Regions from separate parts of the Mycobacterium sp. SMC-14 genome, predicted to be linked through region 3. Evidence: riboswitches for the same ligand, from Rfam matches in the RefSeq annotation. Region 3 holds a riboswitch; each other region holds the start of a gene.

Region 1 (2,194 bases), 2.3 Mb from region 3:
CTCGGCGGGCTTCGCCCCGGCGGCTTGAGCGGCCAGGGCACGGTAACGGTTGCGGATGTCCTGGTAGGTCTGCGCGGCCTGACGTTCGGTCCCGGTCAGCGCGGCGAACACCTTCATCCACTCGGCTCGGCCCAGGGGAGTGGATTCCAGCCATTCGGCGTCGGCCAGTACGGGCAGACCGGCCTCGCGCAGCTTGGGATAGCCGGGATCGTCGATACCTTCGGTGACCAGCAGATCGGGGCCGGCACTGAGCACCCGCTCGACGTTGAGCTGTCCGCCGGGGGCGTACCCGACGATCTCACCGGTCTCGATGCGGGCGCGAATCTGCGGATCGGCGACGGCGGCCGGGCTCGCCACTCCGGTGACCACGCCGGCTTGCCCGAGTTCGGTGATCATCGCCAGGTGCGTCGTCGAGCCCGAGTAGAGGCTGTGTACCGGGACGGTGATCTGTTGGGCGTGGGCCAGTTCGCCGCTCAGTGCCGGTGCGGGCGCACCGCAACGCACCAGTACATAGGACACCGGCTTGCCGCCGAGGTAGGGCCGTTTGACAGTCAGGACCTGGTAGCTGCCGTGGTATTCGAGGACGAAGTTGGTGGCCTCGGTCAGCGTCGACTTGTCGGGAAAATAGTCGGCAGCCGGATCGAAGTCGGTGATGCAGCCGGCGCGCGCCTGCGGGGTGCGGGCTGCGAGTTCGCCAGAGCAGCTGGCCAACGACAGCGCGGTGGCCAGCGCTACCAGGAGCGCAGGAACTACCCGCAACGCACGGGGCATGGGCGTGAGTCAGCTTCCTCGGGGTACACCGCCCCGGTACGCAGGACGCGTTGACGTGAGTCTCCTGGCTCTCGGATCACTGCTTGCCTCGCCTTCCAACCCCACAAGTGGCGGGCCGTGGCTGATGAGGGTCGCTCCCCGATGACAGTGGCGGGACCGCGCCGGATTCACACCGGCTTCCTCAATCGTCATCGCCTTACCGGCGACATTGTTGCATGCCGTGCTGCGTTAGGCTGGCCGCCGTCTCGTGGCGTCAGGAACCCGGTGCGAATCCGGGGCGGTTCCGCCACTGTGAAGGGCCATCGGCGCAGCCGGGCCCGTTAGCCAGATACGGCCACGAGACATCCGACGACGAGGGGCGAGAACCCCGAGGAGGCCCCTGATGGCTGATGCACGCCGTATCGCGCTGTTGTCCACGTCCGACACCGACCTGCTGTCCGCGCGGGCCAGTGGCGCGGCGTACCGGCTCGGCAACCCGGCACGCCACGACATCGAACCGCTGGTGGCCGGCACCGACGTCGTGGTGCTGCGCATCCTGGGGTCGTCGGCCGAGATCGCCGACGAACTGAAGCTGCTGCGCGCGACGGGCCTGCCGCTGGTGGTGCTCGGCGGGGAGCGCTCGCCCAACGCCGAGTTGATGGAGTGCTCGACGGTCCCGATCGGCCTGGCCGCGCAGGCACACGCCTATCTCGCCGAGGGTGGGCCGGCCAATCTCGCGCAGCTGCACGCGTTCTTGTGTGACACGGTGCTGCTCACCGGGGAGGGTTTCGATGAGCCGGCGGTGATCCCGGAGTGGGGTTACGGCAAGCGCGAGTCTGTCGAGGCTCCCGACGCGGTGCGGATCGGGGTGCTCTACTACCGGGCCCATGAGGTCAGCGGCAATGCCGGTTTCGCGCACGCGCTGGCCGACGCCATCGATGGGGTAAAGGTCGCCACCGGGGCGGTCGGGGTGCCGATCTTCGCCGCGTCGCTGCGCAACGCCCCCGATGAGCTGTTTGAGGCGCTGGCGCAGCTCGATGCGGTGGTGGTCTGCATGCTGGCGGCCGGTGGGGCGATGAATGCCACCGCCGGTGTCAGTGCCGGTGACGACGACGGCGCGTGGGACATCGAACGGATCGCGGCGCTGGACATTCCGGTGTTCCAGGGACTGTGCCTGGCGTCGTCGCGCGCGGATTGGGAGGCCAACGACGACGGCGTCAGCCCACTGGATTCGGCCACTCAGATCGCCATCCCGGAATTCGACGGACGAATCATCACGGTTCCGTTCTCCTTTAAGGAGATCGACGACGACGGGCTGCCGCACTACGCCGCCGACCCCGAGCGCTGCGCCCGGGTGGCTGGAGTCGCGGTGAATCACGCTGTGCTGCGCCGCATCCCGAATGCCCAGAAGAAGCTGGCGCTGGTGCTGTCGGCCTACCCCACC
Region 2 (2,194 bases), 2.3 Mb from region 3:
CCAGCCGGGCGGCGACCCGTAGGTCCTCGATGTTGACCGCGTCGCGCCCCTGCCACGCCGCATGCGCCACCGCGGTGCGGGCACAGACGATGTCGCCGCGCAGACCGTCCACGTCGAACGCCGCGCAGATCTCACCGATCTTGACCAATGCGTCATCGGTGAGCGTCACCTGGGGCAGCAGTTCCTGGGCCTGGCGGATCCGGGCCCGCAGTCCTTCTTCAGCCTCGGCGTAGTTCGTGGCGAAGCCCTCCGGGTCGGCGTCGAACGCCAGCCGCCGCCGAACCGCCTCGGCCCGCAAAACCGGATCACGCGGCGCGGACACCTCGACGGTCAACCCGAACCGGTCGAGCAGTTGGGGACGCAGCTCGCCTTCCTCGGGATTCATCGTCCCGACGATCACGAACCGCGCGGCATGGGTGACCGAGACCGAGTCGCGTTCCACGGTCAGCCGCCCCATCGCCGCGGCGTCCAGCAGCAGGTCCACCAGGTGGTCGGCGAGCAGGTTGACCTCGTCGAGGTAGAGGATGCCGCGGTTGGCGCGGGCCAACAGCCCGGGTTCGAAGTCGACGGTGCCGGCGCTGAGCGCCCGTTCCAGATGGATCGAACCCACCACCCGGTCCTCGGTGGCGCCGACCGGCAGTTCCACCAGACGCACCGGGCGGGTCTCGACGGGGGCGTCGCTGGGGAACGGGCCGTCGGGGGAGAGCGGGTTCGCCTCAGCGGGATCGGAAGAGAACCGATCGCCGGCCAGCACGTCGATGGGCGGCAGCACCTGGGCCAGCGCCCGGACCAGCGTCGACTTGGCGGTGCCCTTCTCGCCGCGAATGAGCACCCCGCCGATGCCGGGGGAGATCGCGCTCAGGACAAGCGCCAGTGCCATGTCGTCGAGGCCGCCCGGGGCATCCGGGTCGCCGCCGAGGACAGCGGGGAAGGGGTACAGCTGTTGCATTGAGGCTCCGCTCGTGTGGCCGACACCTCTGAGTCGGCGACGCGAAGCCGGTATTCGGACTGACCGTGGCGCACCGAGATGCGCCGCGGAACACCGTAGCGGGCCTGCGTCGGAGTCACACCGACTTCCCTGGCGCTTCGCGCCGATACCCTAACACTCGGGGCGCGAGACGCCGACCTGGGCGAAAGGACACCGAAGACAGTGAGTGCACCTGAAGCAGATCTGACCGGATGGGTCGCCGAGCCGTTCACCGGCGGCGAATTCACCCACGACGTATACCGCAAGGGCAAAGGCCCCGGTGTGGTGCTGATCCCGGAGATTCCGGGGATTCACCCCGGGGTGCTGGCGCTGGGAAATCACCTGGTGGACAACGGCTTCACCGTGGCGATTCCCTCGTTGTTCGGCGAGCCGGGTAAGGCGATCACGCCCGGCTACGCACTGACCACGATCAGTCGCGCCTGCGTGACCCGGGAATTCGCCGCGTTCGCCACCGACAAGCAGCGGCCGGTCACCCAGTTCCTGCGGGCGCTGGCCCGCGACCTCAACGAGAAGACCCCTGGCAAGGGCGTCGGGGTGATCGGCCAGTGCTTCACCGGCGGCTTCGCGCTGGCCGCGGCCGTTGACGACGCCGTGCTGGCCCCGGTGCTCAGCCAACCGTCGGTGCCCATTCCGCTGACGCTCAAACAACGCCGCGACCCAGGGCTCTCCGAGGTCGAGCTGGGCGTTGTCGCCGACCGGGCCGCCAAGGACGGCTTGTGCGCGCTCGGCCTGCGGTTCAGCGAGGACAAGATGGCCCCCGGTGACCGCTTCGCGACGCTGAAAGCGCGGCTTGGGGACGCTTTCGAGGTCATCGAGATCGATTCCTCGTCGGGCAACCCGCACGGTCTGTCCCGGATGGCGCACTCGGTGCTCACCGACCAGGTCCGTGAGGTCGACGGCCATCCTGCCTACGAGGCGCGCAAGCGGGTGGTGGAATTCCTCACCGAACGATTGACCTAGTTACGATCGCCGCTGTGCCTGCCCAGCCCAGCCCAGCCGAACGCATCGCCGTAGTGGGCATCGGCGCCGACGGCTGGGCCGGGCTGGGCGGGCCGGTGCGGGAGACCGTGCTGGCGGCCGACGTCGTACTCGGCGCGCCCCGCCAACTGGACCTGCTGCCCGAAGCCGACGGCCAGCGGCGGCTCAAGTGGCCGGTCCCGCTGCACGCCGGGCTGCCGGCGCTGTTCGAGGAACTGGCAGGACAGC
Region 3 (2,194 bases):
CAGATGTTGCGGCCGTCGACCACACCGGCGACCAGCGTCTTGGAAGCCAGCTCCGGCACCGACGCGATCTTGGTGTCCGCGCCGTAGACCAGGTCGACGCCGATCGCCTCGACCGGAGTGCGGGCCAGGGCGGGCAGCCCGGCGCCCGGGTCACCGAAGTAGGTGGCCACGAAGATCGACGGCCGCTTGCTCAGCCCGCCGAGACGGTTGTAGACCTGCTCGGCCAACGCGGGGGCGTCGGCGGAGATGTCGGTCACCAGCACCGGCTCGTCGATCTGCACCCACTGCGCGCCGGCGTCGGCCAGCTTGCCCAGCAACTCGGCGTAGATGTCGGTCAGCTCATCAAGGCGGGCGATCGGTGCGTCCGCACCGTCGACGGCCTTGCTCAGCAGCAGAAAGGTGACCGGCCCGATGATCACCGGACGAGCGTTGATGCCCTGCTCCTGCGCCTCGGCGAGCTCGGAGAGCACCTTGGCCGGGTTCAGCGAGAACTTCGTGTCCGGGCCGATCTCGGGAACGATGTAGTGGTAGTTGGTGTCGAACCACTTCGTCATCTCCAGCGGGGCGATGTCCTTGTTGCCCCGGGCTGCGGCGAAGTAGCGGTCCAGCTCATCGGCGACGCCGGCCACCCGCGCCGGGAGTGCGCCCAGCAGCACCGCGGTGTCGAGCATCTGGTCGTAGTAGGAGAACGTGTTCACCGGCACCGAGTCCAGCCCGGCGGCGGCCAGCTGGGCCCAGGTGTCGCGGCGCAGGCCGGCGGCCACCGTCTTCAGTTCGTCCTGGCCGATCCGGCCGGCCCAGTAGCTTTCGGTGGCGCGCTTGAGTTCGCGGCGCGGCCCGATACGAGGTGAGCCGAGAACGGTGGCGGTAAAGGGTTGAGCGATCACGATTTGATCCTTCAATTGACGAGGGTGGGTCAACGCCAGCAGTCGCCCAGCTGATCCGGTCCCGTGCCTATATATAAAGCACTATAACCCTCAAAACCAGACGCCCATTCCGCGAGGCGTTGATCCGCCGGGCGCGGCGCGCCCAGCACAACGGGCAGGTATTCGGACTCGCAGGCGCGCACCGAGGTGCTCCTAGTGGCCGTCGCTTCCCAGTCGGTGGGCGAACCCGTGACCAGTGCTTTGTGACGGCGGTCGTTCCTGCATACCGCTGCGGGACAGTCCCGGATTCTCACCGGGTTCCCTCTTGCGCTCCACGGAAAACCGCATTGCGCTCGATGCCGACGCCGCCTTACGGCAGCTACGGCAAACCAGTTGCGTAATGAAGATTACCTGGTCAATCGGCTCGAAGCGCCTCCGGGATCGGGGTCTGGCCGTCGTTGAATTCGATGGTGCGGCCGATGGTCGAGTTGTCGGCCAGGCAGGCGGCGATCACCTCTGCCACGTTGTCGCGGGAGACCTGCCCCTTGCCGGTATCGGGGCCGAGGGCGATTCGGCCGGTCGCCGGATCAAGGGTGAGCCGGCTCGGGCCCAGCACCGTCCAGTCCAGATCGGTGGCACGCAGGTGGGCGTCGGCGGCGGCTTTGGCCTGCGCGTACGGAAAGAACGGATCGTCGTCGGGAACACCGTGATCAGGACCCGCGCCGAAGTAGGACACCATCACGAAGCGCCGCACACCGGCCTGCTCGGCGGCGTCGATGCTGCGGATGGCGGCGTCGCGGTCGACGGCGTAGGTGCGTGCCGGGTTGCCGCCGCCGGCTCCGGCGGAGAACACCACCGCGTCGTGGCCGGCCACGACGCGGGCCAGGCCGTCGACGTCGAGTTGCTCGATGTCGGCCACCACCGGGACCGCGCCGGTGACCGCGACCTCCTCGGCGTGTTCGGGATTGCGGAACACCGAACTGACCTGGTGGCCGCTATGGGCGAGGATGGGGGCCAGCAGCAGGGCGATCTTGCCGTGGCCGCCGATGATCACGATGCGTGCCATGGAGTCGACGGTACGCGGCTAGCATGATCACCGCGGTCCGACGGACTTCCGGCGCAGGATATGTCCCCACCCGCACGATTCAATTCGTGCTGCCCTGGGGAATATTCATTGACGCTCATTCGCATGACGGCAAGTCGTGCCTGTGCCGAGCCACCTTCGTCATTGGTAGAGCAATTGCTCGAGCAGATGCTTTTTCGCACCGGCCGGCGCGCATCCCCATCCGAACAGATGTCGTGGCAGCGGAGCCTTCCGGTTCTTGCGA

Evidence for each region. A riboswitch is a leader RNA that binds a small molecule or an ion and turns the genes downstream of it on or off. The one in region 3 is predicted to bind cobalamin.
Region 1: another riboswitch for cobalamin. It lies ahead of cobN (cobaltochelatase subunit CobN); the one in region 3 lies ahead of metE (5-methyltetrahydropteroyltriglutamate--homocysteine S-methyltransferase).
Region 2: another riboswitch for cobalamin. It lies ahead of ACKY0W_RS16660 (magnesium chelatase subunit D family protein); the one in region 3 lies ahead of metE (5-methyltetrahydropteroyltriglutamate--homocysteine S-methyltransferase).

The regions. Positions count from the first base shown of each region.
Region 1 covers NZ_CP176429.1:3,516,883-3,519,076, reverse strand. The annotation lists gene ACKY0W_RS16730 (ABC transporter substrate-binding protein) at 1-771, opposite strand, end outside; cobalamin riboswitch at 808-997, opposite strand; cobalamin riboswitch at 989-1,125, shown strand; gene cobN (cobaltochelatase subunit CobN) at 1,154-2,194, shown strand, end outside.
Region 2 covers NZ_CP176429.1:3,500,681-3,502,874, reverse strand. The annotation lists gene ACKY0W_RS16660 (magnesium chelatase subunit D family protein) at 1-949, opposite strand, end outside; cobalamin riboswitch at 977-1,125, opposite strand; gene ACKY0W_RS16655 (dienelactone hydrolase family protein) at 1,151-1,948, shown strand; gene cbiE (precorrin-6y C5,15-methyltransferase (decarboxylating) subunit CbiE) at 1,963-2,194, shown strand, end outside.
Region 3 covers NZ_CP176429.1:1,203,889-1,206,082, forward strand. The annotation lists gene metE (5-methyltetrahydropteroyltriglutamate--homocysteine S-methyltransferase) at 1-902, opposite strand, end outside; cobalamin riboswitch at 1,023-1,227, opposite strand; gene ACKY0W_RS05820 (SDR family oxidoreductase) at 1,282-1,932, opposite strand; gene ACKY0W_RS05825 (DNA/RNA helicase domain-containing protein) at 2,056-2,194, shown strand, end outside.